Regions from separate parts of the Spiribacter insolitus genome, predicted to be linked through region 1. Evidence: predicted binding sites of a transcription regulator. Region 1 holds the regulator's gene; each other region holds the start of a gene.
What was found. Region 1 encodes sigma-54, which starts transcription at its own class of promoters, with help from an activator protein. Its sites were predicted from a motif close to TGGCANGNTNCNTGCTT; they were not measured.

Region 1 (5,133 bases):
CTCGGCCTGTTGAACCGGATTATCCGCTGCCATCGCCGTTCCTGTCGGTGTCCGCCGCCGGTGGTGTCGCTTGAAGGATACCATTGCGGGCCGCGGCGAGTGCCGTCTCGGCCAGGGCATCCATGGACAGCCACGGGTAGTTGAGGATCCGCAGGAGCATGGGCAGGTTGAGGCCGGTGATGACCGGGTAGCCCCGGGCACGGCCGAGGGTGACCGCCAGATTGCCTGGAGTGGCTCCATAGGCATCGGTCAGGATGACCACGCCATCACCCTGGTCGAGCCGGTCGGCGAGGGCATCGGCGCGGCCATGCGCGGCCTCCGGCGATTCCGCGTCCTGTGGGCTGAGCGCTGCCGTCTCCAGCGGCAGGCGGCCGAGGATGGCCTCGGCGGTTTCCTGCAATGCCGCCCCAACGCCGGGATGAGTGATCAGCAGCAGGCCGGCGCTCACGGCAGCTCCCGGTGCCGGACCGTGACCGCGACATCATGCTGGCGCAGATTCGCCGCCAGCGCCTCGACCAGATAGACCGACCGGTGCTGTCCCCCGGTGCAGCCGATGGCGACGGTGAGGTAGCTGCGGTTCTCCGCCTCGAAAACCGGCAGCCAGTCCTCCATGAAATCGCTGATCTGGCGCCGGTAGCGGGCGACCAGCGGCGTCGCATCGAGGAAGTCGATGACCGGCTGGTCGCGTCCGGTCAGTGGCCGGAGTGCCGGCTGCCAGTGCGGGTTGGGCAGGCAACGGCTGTCGAACACGAAGTCGGCATCCGTGGGAGTGCCATGTTTATAGCCGAACGACTCCAGCTGGACGGACAGATGCGTCCTCGACTGGGTGAGCCGCGCACGAATGATGCCGCGCAGCTCGTGCAGCGTGGTACGGGTCGTATCCACGGTGAGGTCGGCCCGCTCGTGCAGCGGCATGAGCCGTTCCCGCTCGCCCTGGATGGCCTCGGCCAGCGGCAGATCGGGACCGCTCAGCGGATGGCGACGGCGGGTCTCGGAGAAGCGCTTGAGCAGGGTGGGGTCGTCTGCGTCGAGAAACACGATCTCGGCATCCAGCCCCTGCTCGCGGAGGCTGTCGAGAATGCTGGGGAACTGCGCCAGCGAGGCGGGCCGGTTACGCGCATCGATACCGACGGCATAGCTTTCCTCGCCGCCGGTATCGGCGATATGTCGGCCAAAGGCATCGAGCAGGTCCACCGGCAGATTGTCGATGCAGTAGAACCCTGAGTCTTCCAGCGTCGCGAGGGCGACACTCTTGCCCGATCCGGACAGGCCGCTGACGATGATCAGCCGCATGTCAGCGGCTCCGGGCGTGGCGATGCGGTTGGGCTGCCCGCGGCGATCACTTCCAGCAGGGCCGCAAGCGGCCGTCCGGGAGCGAGCGCCATGCGGGGACAGCGTGCCCCGTGGATGCGGGTTGACTGCCAATCAGCCTCGGCCGTCACTGACCGCGGCTCATCAACGAGATCAACGACCCGGTCAATGGGTGCCGACGGGGCGACCGCCCCGCGGCCGAAACACTGCACGACATCGATCAGTCCCGGGCCGCGCAGGCAAAGAAGCCCGGCGCCGGCCGCCGGCGCGCGGCCCACGAGCCCACCGTCCTCGTGGCGGATATCAACGGCATCGTCCGCCACCAGCCGATGCCCGGCATGGATCAGCGCCAGCGCTGTATCGCTCTTGCCACTGCCGGCCGGCCCGCGCAACAGAATACCGACCCCGCCGACGAGGACCAGCGTGCCGGGCGACAGGCTCATTCGTCGGGTGCTCCGCTGCGCCAGCCGCAGACGCTTTCGTAGAGGTCCTGGTCGGTCTCGCAGGCGCGCAGCCGCGCGCACAATGCCTCGTCCCGGAACATCTCCGCCAGCCGCGATAGGATGCGCAGATGCTCATCGTTGCTGTGCTCGGGCACCAGTAGCGCGAACAACAGATCCACGGGCCGCCGGTCAGCGGCGTCGAAGTCGATGGGCTCATCGAGCCGGATCAGTGCCGCCCGCGGCTGGTCAATGTCGGGGCTGCGGGTATGCGGCAGCGCGACGCCGCGACCGAGCCCCGTGCTGCCGAGCCGCTCACGCACGATCAGACCCTCGAAGATGCTACGGCTGATGTCCGGGTCGGCATCGGTGTCGGCCATCAGCTGCTCGCTGAGACGTTCCAGCGCGCGCTTCTTGCTGGTGACCGTGACGCCGCAGCGTGTCCGGGCCGCCGTGAGCAGTGTCGAAAGATCCATGGCGATCAGGGTTCCAGTGTTGGTCCGACCCGGCCTTCCTCGCGGTGATGATCAGTGCGCTTCTCCTTGTGCTTGACCACCTGGCGGTCGAGTTTGTCGATCAGGGCATCAATGGCGGCGTACATTTCCTCCGACGTCGCCTCGGCAAACAGTCGGGCCCCGCTCACGGCGAGCGTGGCCTCGGCCTTCCGGGTGTTTTTCTCCACGGTCAGGATGACGTGGACGTCGACCACGTTATCGAAGTGGCGCTCGAGCCGCTGGAATTTCTCGTCGACATAGCCGCGGAGTGCGTCGGTAACGTCGACATGATGGCCGGTGACGTCGATTTTCATGGTCTCTCCTTTTTTGTCGAATCAGACCAGGCGTTTACGGTCCGTTGACGAGGCAATGCCCATAACCTCGCGATACTTGGCCACGGTACGCCGGGCAACGTTGATTCCCTCCTCCCGGAGGATGTCGGTCAGCCGTGAGTCGCTGAGCGGCCGGGCTGGATCCTCGGCGGCCACCAGCCGCCGGATCCGTGCTCGAATGGCCGTGGCCGAGCACTCGCCGCCATCGGCGGTGGGGACATGACTGGAGAAGAAATGCTTGAACTCCAGTGTGCCCTGCGGCGTGCGCATGTACTTGCGGGAAGTAATGCGGGAGACCGTGGATTCGTGCATGTCGATGGCCTCCGCCACCTCACGCAGTACCAGTGGCTGCATGGCCTCCTCGCCGTGTTCCAGAAACCCCTGCTGGCGTTCGACGATGCACTCGGCGACCTTCTGCAGGGTCTCGCTACGGGACTGCAGGCTCTTGATCAGCCAGCGTGCCTCCTGCAGGTGCTGGCGCAGGAGGCTGTTGTCGGCGCTCGTGTCGCCCCGCCGCACCAGGCTGGCATAGTAGTCGTTGACACGGATTCGCGGCGACGCGTCGGGGTTGACCTCGACTTCCCAGCGCCCATTGATCCGATGAACGAAGCAGTCGGGGATCACATATTCGGTCCGCGTTTCGCCAAAGCCTGATCCGGGATGTGGATCGAGCTGCTGGATGAGCGACAGAACGCCGGTCAACGTCTCTTCATCGATGCCCAACCGGCGACGCAGCGTGGCATGCTGCCCGGGGCCAAGCAGTCTCAGGTCCTCGGCAATGGCCAGACGGGCCAGCTCCCGGTGCGGTGTATCTTCGGGCAGGGCATCGATCTGCAGGCGCAGGGCCTCCCGGGCATCGCCGGCGGCGACGCCCACTGGATCCATATGCTGGATGACGGCGATGACGGCCCGGATGTCATCCTGCTCGATGTCGTCGTCGGCCAGTGCCTCGCACAGTTCTTCGGATGACTCCGTCAGGTGGCCCTGCTGGTCGAGGGCGTCGATCACGGCCTCGGCAATCCGCCGATCCCGGTCGCTGAGACTCGACATTTCCACCTGCCAGTGCAGGTGATCACGCAGTGAGGCCTCCGGACCCGCCTGGTTGTCCAGCAGGCTGTCGCGACGTGCCGGATCCGGCGCGCTGGGGGTGGCCGCGCCGGCGGCCGGATCGTCCCAGCGCTCATCGACCGGCATATCCTCGCCGAGCCGGGAGGCGTCGGCGGCACTCGATCCCAGTGGCGCTTCCGAGGGATCAATGGTGGACTGTTCCGCCATGTTTGTCTCATCACCCGAGCCCGCGGTCTCGGCCTCTTCCTCGGCCTCGAGCATGACGTTGGATTCAAGCGCGTCGCGGATCTCCAGGCTGAGTTCGGCCGCTGGCAGCTGCAGCAGACGGATGGCCTGCTGGAGTTGCGGCGTCATGGTCAGTTGCTGGCTGACCCGGAGTTCCAGGGATTGCTTCATCGTCACCCGTGCCCTTTAGTGGTGTTCCAGAGTAACGCTGCCCATGGATCCCTCGCCAGTACTAGAGGCGGAAGTCTTCACCGAGGTAGACCGCACGCACCTCGGGGTTCTCGAGCACGGCCGTGGCATTGCCCTCCGCAATGACCCGGCCGGCGCTGAGAATGCTGGCCCGGTCGACCAGGGCGAGGGTCTCGCGGACGTTATGATCGGTGATCAATACGCCGATGCCACGCTCGGAGAGGTGGCGCACGATGGATTTGATGTCACCCACGGAGATCGGGTCGACCCCGGCGAACGGCTCGTCCAGCAGGATGAAGCGCGGATCGGCGGCCAGGGCCCGGGCGATTTCCAGGCGGCGCCGCTCGCCACCGGACAGGCTGATGCCGGTCTGATCCCGCAGATGGGCGATGTTGAATTCGTCCATGAGCGCGCTGGCCTGCTCTTCGCGCTCCGTGCGGGCCAGGTCGCGGCGGGTCTCGAGCACGGCCAGCAGGTTGTCGATGACTGACAGGCGCCGGAAGACCGACGCCTCCTGGGGAAGATAGCCGATGCCCATCCGCGCCCGGGCGTGCATGGGGAGTGTGGTGATGTCGGCGCCATCCAGATGAATCTGGCCACCATCGGCGCGGATCAGGCCGACGATCATGTAGAAGCTGGTGGTCTTGCCGGCGCCGTTGGGCCCCAGCAGCCCGACGATCTCGCCGCTGTCCAGCCCGATAGAGACGTCATCCACCACCCGACGGCCGCGGTAGGCCTTCATAAGGCCAGTGGCGCGGAGTTCGCTGCCGCTCATTGATCCCCTTCCGGTGCCGGCAGCACGCGGACGTTCACGCGCCCGTCGCCGTCACCGTCGCCATCGGCAACGGTCCGGTTTTCGGCGGGGTAGTGGGTGATCGTCTGCCCGGTGACCGTGTTGTCGCCCTGGCGAAGCTCGCCGCCCTCGAGCAGGACCAGTCGCTCCGGCCCGCGGGCGTAATACTCCATGCGGGGGGCCTCGGCGCGTCGTGGCGCCGCATCCGGCAGCGTCTCGCGGTAGGTGGCGGGTGTCCCCTCGACCACGACCCGTTCCAGTTGGCGCTCGGCGTCGGTGAA
Region 2 (5,133 bases), 1.8 Mb from region 1:
CATCCTCCCCCCAAAGGCCGTAGTGGTATTTGACCTCCACGACGCCGGTGACCTCGTTGGGAAGTGATACACGGCCGCAGTTGAGACCGCAGAGCTGGGAGAGGAGCCGGAGAATACCCTGGATCGTATGCCCCGGATCCAGGGGCTTTTCCAACAACTTCGACATCTCGATGATGGTGACGAGCTCCTCGCGGATACTCGGTGTACTCAGTGGCTCGTTCATCACAGTCAGTGGCCAAGCATCCAGGGACGTTTGCCACCCTGGCTGCGCGGCTGAGTGGTTGCCTCACGCTGTTTTTTGGGCCCGGAGCAGCAGCGGCATGAGGGAGCATGTCGACTTTTCTCGTTGACCTCATGCGCGCGTCGCCGGCCCTCCGAGAGCACTGACAGGCGCGCCGGCGTAATGATCCTTTCACCCAGCTCGCCACAGTCCTCGCAAAACTGCGCCCTATCGGCATCGGCAAGGGCAACGAGGGCGTCGAACGGACCGCAGTTGCTGCATCGGTAGGTGTAGAGGGGCATCACATAATTCTCCCGTATTGATCATGACGACCGGGATGCGGGATCGGCAATGCAGCCGACCCCGCGGCCCTCACTTGTCCCAGATCGCCGTGGGAATCTCGTCGGCCGAGACCATCATCTTCGGCCCCTCTGTGCTGGGGTTGATATCGAAGTCGAAGATTTCCGTCGGCAGGAACAGCGTGGCACAGGCATTGGGAATATCCACAATGCCGCTGATATGCCCCTGTACAGGCGCCGTGCCAAGAATCGCATAGGCCTGGGCGCCGGTGTATCCGAACTGCTTGAGATACTCAATGGCGTTCACACAGGCCTGGCGGTAGGCCAGATGCGCATCCAGATAACGCTGCTCGCCGGAGTCCGTCACCGAGATTCCTTCGAAGATGAGGTGCTGCTTATAGTCCGGCTGCAGAGCGCTCGGCTGGAAGATGGGATTCCGCACCGCATACTTCTTCACGCCATCCTTGATCAGGTTGACGCGAATCTTGATCCAGCCGGCCATCTCGATAGCGCCACAGAAGGTGATCTCACCATCGCCCTGGGAGAAATGCAGATCGCCCATGGAGAGACCCGCTTCAGGAACATAAACCGGGAAGAAGACCCGGGAACCCTTGGTGAGATCCTTGATGTCGCAATTGCCGCCATGCTCCCGTGGCGGGACCGTTCGCGCGGCTTCGGTCGCAGCCTCGCGGGCCGCGTCCGATTTCATTCGTCCCATATGGGCGGTATCGGCGTATGGCGGCGCCGCAAGCGGTGGAGTCCGGTCGGGATCCGTATCGATAAGCGCCTGCTCGCGCTTGTTCCACTCCGAGAGCAGTTCCCGCGAAGGCAGACATCCGATCAACCCAGGGTGCATGATGCCGGCGAAGCTCACACCTGGGACATGACGGGATGAAGCATTAATGCCGTGGAAGTCCCAGATCGACTTACGTGCTTCCGGGTAAAGATCAGTCAGGAAGCCGCCGCCATTCTCGTAGGCGAACATGCCGTTGAAACCCCACTGCTCTTCCTCAAAGGCGCCGATATCGAGAATGTCAACCACCAGCAAGTCCCCGGGCTCGGCACCTTTAACGCCGATCGGGCCAGTCAGGTAATGGACCTTGGTGAGATCGACATCGCGCACGTCAGCGGCCGAATCATTATTCTCGATCTGCCCACCGGTCCAGTCCATACACTCGAGCATGACCTCATCGCCGGGCTCCACCATCTCGATCATCGGGATGTCAGGATGCCAACGGTTATGAATCGTGTCCTGTTCTTCGGGCGCTTTAGAGAGGTCCACCGGGATTCTCTTTGCAACCATCTGTCTGCTCCTCTTGCGGATGAATTGTTACTGCGCCTCACCCGTTTGCAGGATGCATGCCAGACAATCCTCTCGCGCCGAACCCCATATCCCATGTGCTTGCCTCCGAAGTCATGGGCATCATCGACCTGACATTGTCAGATTGTCGGGTGCGGCCGCCTGACATTGTCTGCTTTGTCATCTGCAGTTGTCGGCTTGGGCGGCAGCTGTCGCTGCTTCATGCGACTTTCCGGACACTGGCACGGCTCTTGCTCTATTCCGCAGTGCACCACTTCAAACCTGCGAGGAGCATGTTATGCACACGATTGGAAAGTCCCGAGCCTTGGCGGCGCTTCTGCTGTCGGCAGGCGTTCTGGGGAACTCCATGGCATCCGCCAACGAGGAGTATCCGACATCGGAGGTCAATACGACCGGACTGGCCGTGACGGATGACACGGTCAGAGTCGGGATCCTGCACTCACTCACCGGCACGATGGCGATCAGTGAGACCGGCTCGGTGGAGGCTGAGCAGCTCGCCATCGAGCAGATCAACGAGTCCGGCGGTGTTCTCGGGCGTCAGATCGAAGCCGTTGTCGAGGACGGAGCGAGTGACTGGCCAACCTTCGCCGAGCGCGCTTCGAGTTTGCTGGAGAGCGAAGACGTCGCGGCGGTGTTCGGGTGCTGGACTTCGGCCTCTCGCAAGGCGGTCCTACCGGTATTTGAACAGCAGAACGGGCTACTGTACTACCCGACTTTCTATGAAGGCTTCGAAGCATCCCCGAATGTCTTCTACCAGGGACAGGAGGCCACTCAGCAGATCATTGCCGGCCTGAACTGGGTACACGAGAAGGAAAGCCCGGAGACCTACTATCTGATCGGCTCGGATTACATCTGGCCACGGACTTCACATGCCATCGCCCGGCATCATATTGAGAATGTGTTGGGTGCCGAGGTGGTCTCTGAGCAGTATTTCCCGCTCGGCCATACCAATTTCCGCTCGGCAATCAACCAGATTCGGCTGCGCAAGCCGGATGTGGTCTACAGCATCATCGCCGGCGACAGCAACGTCTCTTTCTGGTCACAGCTCAACAATGCGGGAATCAACGCCGAGAACCAGACCATTCTGACCAACTCGGTCACGGAGGATGAGGTCAAGGCGATTGGGGCGGCGAACATGGAAGGCCACTACTCCGCGATGAAGTATTTCCAGAGCATCGATAATCCTTACAACGAGGAATTCGTCGAGGCATTCAAGGAGATGCATGGCGAGGACAGCGTGATCGGTGATGTAACACAGGCCGCCTACCTCGGCCCCTGGATCTGGAAGCGGTCAGTGGAGAGAGCCGGGTCCTTCGATGTGGACAAGGTCCGTGAGGCCGCGAAAAACCTCGAGCTGGAAGATATGCCCGAGGGCTATATCCGGGTACATGAGGACAATCAGCATATCTGGAGCAAGCTCCGGATTGGTGAATGGCAGGCCGATGGCACAGCGGAGATCGTCTATGAGTCCGATCTCATTGAGCCGGACCCCTTCCCGGAGAACCTTGATCTGAATCCCGACGAGCTCTGAACAAGCTATTGACCGCAATGCGGGTACCGGCATGGCCGGTGCCCGCACATAAGATTCCGGACATTGGGGTGCGTAATGGGTGGATATACTGCATCGGATATTGCATCGATTTTTGCGATGCAGGGCGTCGCCGGGCTTAGCCTCTTCGGGGTTTTCCTGCTGATGGCGCTGGGGCTGGCTATTATTTTTGGCCAGATGGGCGTTGTGAACATGGCCCATGGCGAGTTTCTGACGCTTGGCTCGTATGTGACTTTCGTGACCGCGACGGCTTTTGAGAGCTACGCACCCGGCGCTTTCACGTACTACTTCCCGCTGGCTATCATCCTCTCCTTCGCCGCGGCATTCGCTGTCGGCTACCTGCTGGAACTCGGGCTGGTCCGACACCTATATAAACGTCCACTGGATACCTTGCTGGCGACCTGGGCGGTGGGCCTGATCATGCAACAGGTCTTTCGCTCAATCTTCGGCGGTCGAGGAGTGAGCGCGGGCACACCGGACTGGCTGCAGGGCAGCATCGAGCTGACACCGCTCATCTTCCTGTCGCGCTCCGACCTTTTTGTAACCGCACTTGCGATCGGTATGACGGTTTTTGTGGGGCTGCTCCTCTACCGCTTCCGCTGGGGCATTCGCGTGCGCTCGACCACTCAGGATCGAGCCATGGCGGACGCGGTGGGCATCAATACGGAGAAGGTCGATCGAAAGACCTTTGCCCTGGGTTGTGGACTGGCTGGCATCGCCGGCTCGGCCTTCACCACTATCGCGGCCACCACGCCCACGGCGGGCAGCCAGTACCTCGTGGATACCTTCCTCGTGGTGGTACTGGGGGGTGCCGCAAGCCTGCTGGGCACGGTCGCATCGGCTTTCTCAATTGCTCAGGCGCAGTCGATTCTCGAATTCTTCCTGACGGGATCCATGGCCAAAGTTATGACATTGCTCGTGGTCATCGGGCTACTACTGCTGCGCCCGCAGGGTCTGTTCACCATTAAGGTCAGGAAGTGAGGCTCAGTAATGCTGCTAAAACGCTTTCTCTATAACGGGAGCGCCGAGTGGAGAATCCTCTTTGGCGTGTTCGCTGCCCTTCTGCTGGTCGCTATACCGCTTGGTTACGACTCCTACATGCTCAACCTGACTGGACGCTATGTCGCCCTGGCCTTCGTAGCAGTCGGTCTGGTCATGTGCTGGGGATATGGGGGAATGCTGAGCCTCGGCCAGGGAGTGTTTTTCGGTCTTGGTGGTTATGCCATGGCGATGTTCCTCAAACTCGAGGCATCGACCCCGGAGGCGACGGCTAACCAGACGACGCCAGGCATCCCTGATTTCATGGACTGGAATCAGCTCTCGTCGCTACCTTGGTGGTGGGAGCCCTTCTACAGCTTCCCTTTCATGATTTTCGCCATGCTGGCAGCGCCTACTCTCTGCGCCGGCTTCATCGGCTACGCGCTATTCAAGCGGCGAGTCAGTGGCGTGTACTTCGCGATCGTCACGCTGTCACTCGCTGCGGTGCTCAGCATTCTGATCATCGGCCAGCAGGGCTATACCGGAGGCGCCAACGGGATCACAGATTTCTCCACGCTGCTGGGCTGGGATATCACTACAGAATCCTCACGCTATGCCCTCTACTACATTGCAGCCGGCCTGCTCCTTGGCTGTATATGGATCGGTCAGCTAATACTGAATAGCCGCACCGGCAGAGTGCTGATCGCGATACGGGACCAGGAGGACCGCGTTCGGTTCTCGGGCTACAGCGTAGCCAACTTCAAGG
Region 3 (5,133 bases), 1.3 Mb from region 1:
AGCCCGTGACCGGATCGACAGCGTGCTGAAAGAGATCGGGCTCGGAGAGGCCGGCCACGAGTTGGCCGGCAAGCTCTCTCATGGTCAGAAGCAGTGGCTTGAGATCGGCATGCTGCTCATGCAGAACCCGCGTGTCCTGCTGGTCGATGAGCCCGTGGCTGGAATGACGCATCAGGAGATGGACCGGACGGCGGAACTGCTCACACGACTTGCTGGCCGGCATTCGGTGGTCGTGGTCGAGCATGACATGGAGTTTGTCCGCTCGATTGCCCGACAGGTGACAGTGCTCCATCAGGGTGGAGTACTCGCGGAGGGCAGCATGGATGAAGTGCAGTCCGATCCGCGTGTCGTGGAAGTCTATCTCGGAGAATAGTCGGTGCTCTCGATCAGTCAGCTCAATCAATTCTACGGCGAAAGCCATACCCTCTGGGATGTCGATCTGGAGGTGCCTGCTGGCGGTTGCACCTGCCTGATGGGTCGAAACGGCGTTGGCAAGACCACCGTTCTGAAAACCATCATGGGGCTGCTGCCGGCCGCCTCTGGTGAGATCCGCTTTGATGGTCGGCGGATCAACGGCGATGCCACGGAGCGGCGCGCCCGCGGGGGTATCGGCTATGTGCCCCAGGGGCGTGAGATCTTTCCCCTGCTCACTGTTGAGGAAAACCTGCGCATCGCCCGAGCCGCCATCGGGCGGCGTGACATCCCGGAGATCGTCCATGATCTTTTCCCCGTCCTCCACGAGATGCGCCATCGCCGCGGCGGTGATCTCTCGGGTGGGCAGCAGCAACAGCTGGCCATCGGACGGGCGCTCTGTCTCGAGCCCTCGCTGCTGATGCTCGATGAGCCGACCGAGGGCATCCAGCCCAATATTGTTCGGGAGATCGGCGATATCATCCGCCGTCTGAATCGCGAACAGGGGCTGACCGTGCTGCTCGTCGAGCAGAAACTGCCGTTTGCCCGACGTACGGCGGATACGTTCGCCATACTCGATCGGGGCCGCTCGGTAGCCGCGGGGGTCATGGGCGAGCTGGATGATTCGCTCGTGCAGCGATATCTGACGGTCTGAGGCGTTCACGGTAAGCGAGCGCCTCGCCCACATGCGTGGACGTCACCCGATCGTGGCCTTCGAGGTCCGCGATGGTCCGGGCGATGCGCAGGCACCGATGCCACCCTCTGGCGGATAGGCCAAGTTGTCGGGTCGCCGATTTCATCAGGCCCCGGCTTTTCTGGTCGAGCCGACAGCGCTGGCGGGTGAGCGCTGCGTTCAGCGCCGCTGCGGGCATGCCGTCGCGGTCCATCTGTCGGGCACGCGCCGCGCACACCCGCTCACGCACCGTCTCGGTGGTCTCCGGGACGTCGGCGGTATCCAGTTCCTCGGCTGGAAGCGGCGGGACGTCGATCTGCAGATCGATGCGATCCAGCAGGGGACCGCTGATGCGGTTGCGGTACTGCTGGATCTGGCTGGGTGTGCAACGGCATTCGTTGTCCTTGTCGCCCAGGTGGCCACACGGGCAGGGGTTCATGGCCGCCACCAGCTGGAATCGGGCCGGGAAGCGGATCTTCGCGCTGGCCCGAGACACGCTGATGGCGGCCGTCTCGAGAGGCTCGCGCAGCGCCTCCAGTGCCTCGCGCGGGAACTCCGGCAGCTCATCGAGAAACAGGACGCCATGGTGGGCGAGGGAGATCTCCCCGGGTCGAGGTCTGGCGCCGCCACCGGTCAGTGCGCGAGCGGAGGCGCTGTGGTGGGGGTGTCGGAATGGCCGACGGCACCAGTCCGTCGGATCGAACTCGCCCTCCGCCACCGAGTGGACCGCCGCTGACTCCATGGCCTCGGCCGGGGTCATGGCGGGGAGCAATCCGGGCAGCCGGGCCGCCAGGAGGCTTTTGCCGCTGCCTGGAGGCCCGGATAGAAGCAGGCTGTGGCCCCCGGCGGCGGCGATCTCCAGCGCGCGCCGGGCCCGGCGCTGGCCGATCACATCCCCGAGATCGGGCATCGACGGCGCCGCTGAGGATTGCCTGGGGCTGGCCCTGCCAAGGCGCCGCTTACCGGTCAGGTGGCGGCAGACCTCCCGTAGATGGCGCGCACCATGCACGGCTTGGCTCGCCAGTGCCGCCTCGGCCGCATTCGCCTGTGCCACGATCAGTGACTCACCGGCCTCCGCGCAGCGCAGTGCGATCGGCAGAGTGCCGTTGACGGGACGCAGGTCGCCGGAGAGGGCCAGCTCCGCGCAGAAAACGACATCCTCCAGCCCCTGCGCCGGGAGCTGCCGCGATGCCACGAGGATGCCCAGCGCGATGGCCAGGTCGAAACGCGCGCCATCCTTGGGCAGATCGGCGGGCGCGAGATTGACGGTGATGCGCCGCCGCGGGAACTCAAAGCCGCTGGTGGTCAGCGCACCGCGGACGCGATCCCTCGCCTCACGCACGGCGGTATTGGGCAGGCCGACGATGGAGAGGGACGGCAGCCCGCCGCCCAGATGAACCTCAACGCTGACCCGCGGCGCGTCGATACCGACAGCGGCGCGGGCCCGGATCAGTGCCAGTGACATGGCGACGCACCTCCCTGTGCGAAGCTGAAGATCTGATCAGGCAGAGTGCCGGGTCAAATCACTCCCCGGCTTTCTCCGGTGTGGAATCCTCGGGTCCGGGGCTGCCTTCGAGTTGGGCGACGCGGGCCTCGAGGGCCTCGAGGCGTTCCCGGGTGCGCGCCAGCACTTTGGCCTGGGCGTCGAATTCCTCGCGGGTGACGAGCTCCATACGGCTGAACGCGCTCTGTAGCGCTACCCGGGCATTCTTCTCGACCTCCTGCTGAAAGTCTCGCACGCCGCTGGGCAGACTCTCCGAGAAACGTTTGGCCATATCGTCGAGCTGTTTGGGATCGAGCATGGTTTTCACCTCTCTGGCTGTGCTCCCAGTTTAAGCGCTCGACCGGGATTTCCCAATGCGACGGTTGCGCAGAATTGGTGCATCCGACGGGCGGAGCATGCACTAGTAGAGTGCAGGCGGGCGTATGCGCTCAGCCATCGATCGGTGGCCGCCTGAAAATGTTGCGATGCAACGGCTGGCACGATCCCTGCATTCTCCCCTGGCGAGTTTTTACCGTTCACGGGCACAGGGTTGATACCGGGCCCTACTGGGGAGATCAGGCATGAAGCTAATCACCGCCATTATCAAGCCGTTCAAGCTCGATGATGTCCGGGAGTCGCTCTCGGAGATCGGGGTTCAGGGCGTCACCGTTACCGAGGTCAAGGGATTCGGCCGCCAGAAGGGCCATACCGAGCTCTACCGCGGTGCGGAATATGTCGTCGACTTTCTACCCAAGATGAAGGTCGAGGTGGTTCTCGAGGACGGCCTCGTCGAGCGCGCCACCGAGGCCATCAGCAAGGCGGCGAACACCGGCAAGATCGGTGACGGAAAGATTTTCGTCTCGCCTGTCGAGCAGGCCGTCCGCATCCGGACCGGCGAGACCGACAAAGACGCACTCTAATTCCCGTTTCAGGAGTATTGACCGATGAATGAAGTGATTGAACTGGCGTACGCGCTGGATACCTTCTACTTCCTGATCAGCGGTGCGCTGGTCATGTGGATGGCGGCCGGCTTTGCCATGCTCGAGTCGGGTCTCGTGCGGGCCAAGAATACCGCCGAGATCCTCACCAAGAACGTGGCGCTGTATTCCATCGCCTCCATCATGTACCTGCTCTGCGGCTATCAGATCATGTACGGCGGCGGCTCGGGGTTCATCCCGAACTTCGGCATGCTGATCGGGGCCGACAACACGGTCGCGAGTGTGGTTGATGGCGATGCCTACTACTCGGTGATGTCCGACTTCTTCTTCCAGGTCGTGTTCGTGGCAACGGCCATGTCCATTGTCTCGGGTGCCGTCGCGGAACGCATGAAGCTCTGGAGCTTCCTCATCTTCGCCATCGTCATGACCGGCTTCATCTACCCCGTCCAGGGCTTCTGGAAGTGGGGCGGCGGCTTCCTGGACGCCGCGGGCTTCCAGGATTTCGCCGGTTCGGGTGTAGTGCATATGACCGGTGCCGCCGCCGCGCTTGCAGGCGTGATCCTGCTCGGGGCGCGCAAGGGCAAATACGGTGCTAACGGTGAGGTCAAGGCCATCCCGGGCTCCAACATGCCCCTGGCGACGCTGGGTACATTCATCCTGTGGCTGGGCTGGTTCGGCTTCAACGGTGGCTCGCAGCTCGTCATCACGAACGTGCTCGACGCCAACGCGGTGGCTGCAATCTTCGTCAACACCAACACCGCTGCGGCCGGCGGCGTTGTCGCGGCGTTGCTCACGGCCCGTGCGATGTTCGGCAAGGCCGATCTCACCATGGCGCTGAACGGCGGGATCGCAGGCCTTGTGGCGATCACGGCCGAGCCGCTGACCCCGGCGCCATTGCTGGCGACCTTCATCGGCGCCGTGGGTGGTGTACTGGTGGTGTTCTCCATCGTGACCCTCGACAAGCTCAAGATCGACGATCCGGTGGGTGCCATCTCGGCCCACGGTACGGTCGGTATCTGGGGCCTGATCGCCGTGATCTTCAGCAACGACGCCGCGAGCATCGGCGGCCAGTTGCTGGGCATCATCTCCATCTTCCTGTGGGTGTTCATCTCGGCGTTCATCGTCTGGAGCATCCTCAAGGCCACGCTGGGTATCCGCGTGAGCGAGGAAGAGGAGTACGAAGGGCTTGATGTCGGCGAGTGCGGTCTGGAGGCCTATCCAGAGTTCACCCGTACCCAGTAATTCCGATCCGGTTTCGGAGTCCACGACGGGCGCCTTCGGGCGCCCGTTTTTTTGCGTGTGATCCCCGCAGTGCCTGCGGTAGACTGCCGGCAAATGCTCGGTCAAACCGATGGAGGGAGAGCGCATGAAGGTGGGAGTCGCTGGGCTTGGTGTCATGGGTCGGGCCATGGCCCGCAACCTCGCCTCGGCCGGGCTGCTGGCCGGGGTCTGGAACCGAACGCGGTCACGCGGAGAGGCCGTGGCCGAAGAACTGAATGTGTCCCTGGCCGACGATCCGGCGGCGCTTGCTCGTCTATGCGAGGTCGTGATCACCTGCGTGAGTGCGGATGAGGACCTGCTGGAGGTCATCGAGGCGCTGCGTCCGGGGCTGGCTGCCGGCAAGGTGG

Region 2: urtA (urea ABC transporter substrate-binding protein) is a predicted target of sigma-54. The motif match lies at 2,060-2,076, and genes of this name have one in related genera.
Region 3: V6X30_RS07360 (P-II family nitrogen regulator) is a predicted target of sigma-54. The motif match lies at 3,063-3,079, and genes of this name have one in related genera.

What each region holds. Positions count from the first base shown of each region.
Region 1 covers NZ_JBAKFF010000001.1:140,046-145,178, forward strand. Annotated here, with positions in the region: gene V6X30_RS00720 (HPr family phosphocarrier protein) at 1-33, opposite strand, end outside; gene V6X30_RS00725 (PTS sugar transporter subunit IIA) at 20-448, opposite strand; gene rapZ (RNase adapter RapZ) at 445-1,293, opposite strand; gene V6X30_RS00735 (HPr kinase/phosphorylase) at 1,284-1,754, opposite strand; gene V6X30_RS00740 (PTS sugar transporter subunit IIA) at 1,751-2,227, opposite strand; gene hpf (ribosome hibernation-promoting factor, HPF/YfiA family) at 2,233-2,559, opposite strand; gene V6X30_RS00750 (RNA polymerase factor sigma-54) at 2,581-4,041, opposite strand; gene lptB (LPS export ABC transporter ATP-binding protein) at 4,103-4,834, opposite strand; gene lptA (lipopolysaccharide transport periplasmic protein LptA) at 4,831-5,133, opposite strand, start outside.
Region 2 covers NZ_JBAKFF010000001.1:1,907,137-1,912,269, reverse strand. Annotated here, with positions in the region: gene V6X30_RS09655 (sigma-54-dependent Fis family transcriptional regulator) at 1-223, opposite strand, end outside; gene V6X30_RS09650 (FmdB family zinc ribbon protein) at 229-522, opposite strand; gene fmdA (formamidase) at 593-1,822, opposite strand; gene urtA (urea ABC transporter substrate-binding protein) at 2,187-3,371, shown strand; gene urtB (urea ABC transporter permease subunit UrtB) at 3,447-4,370, shown strand; gene urtC (urea ABC transporter permease subunit UrtC) at 4,380-5,133, shown strand, end outside.
Region 3 covers NZ_JBAKFF010000001.1:1,461,498-1,466,630, reverse strand. Annotated here, with positions in the region: gene urtD (urea ABC transporter ATP-binding protein UrtD) at 1-373, shown strand, start outside; gene urtE (urea ABC transporter ATP-binding subunit UrtE) at 377-1,066, shown strand; gene V6X30_RS07370 (YifB family Mg chelatase-like AAA ATPase) at 1,017-2,549, opposite strand; gene ubiK (ubiquinone biosynthesis accessory factor UbiK) at 2,608-2,886, opposite strand; gene V6X30_RS07360 (P-II family nitrogen regulator) at 3,149-3,487, shown strand; gene V6X30_RS07355 (ammonium transporter) at 3,512-4,747, shown strand; gene V6X30_RS07350 (NAD(P)-dependent oxidoreductase) at 4,872-5,133, shown strand, end outside.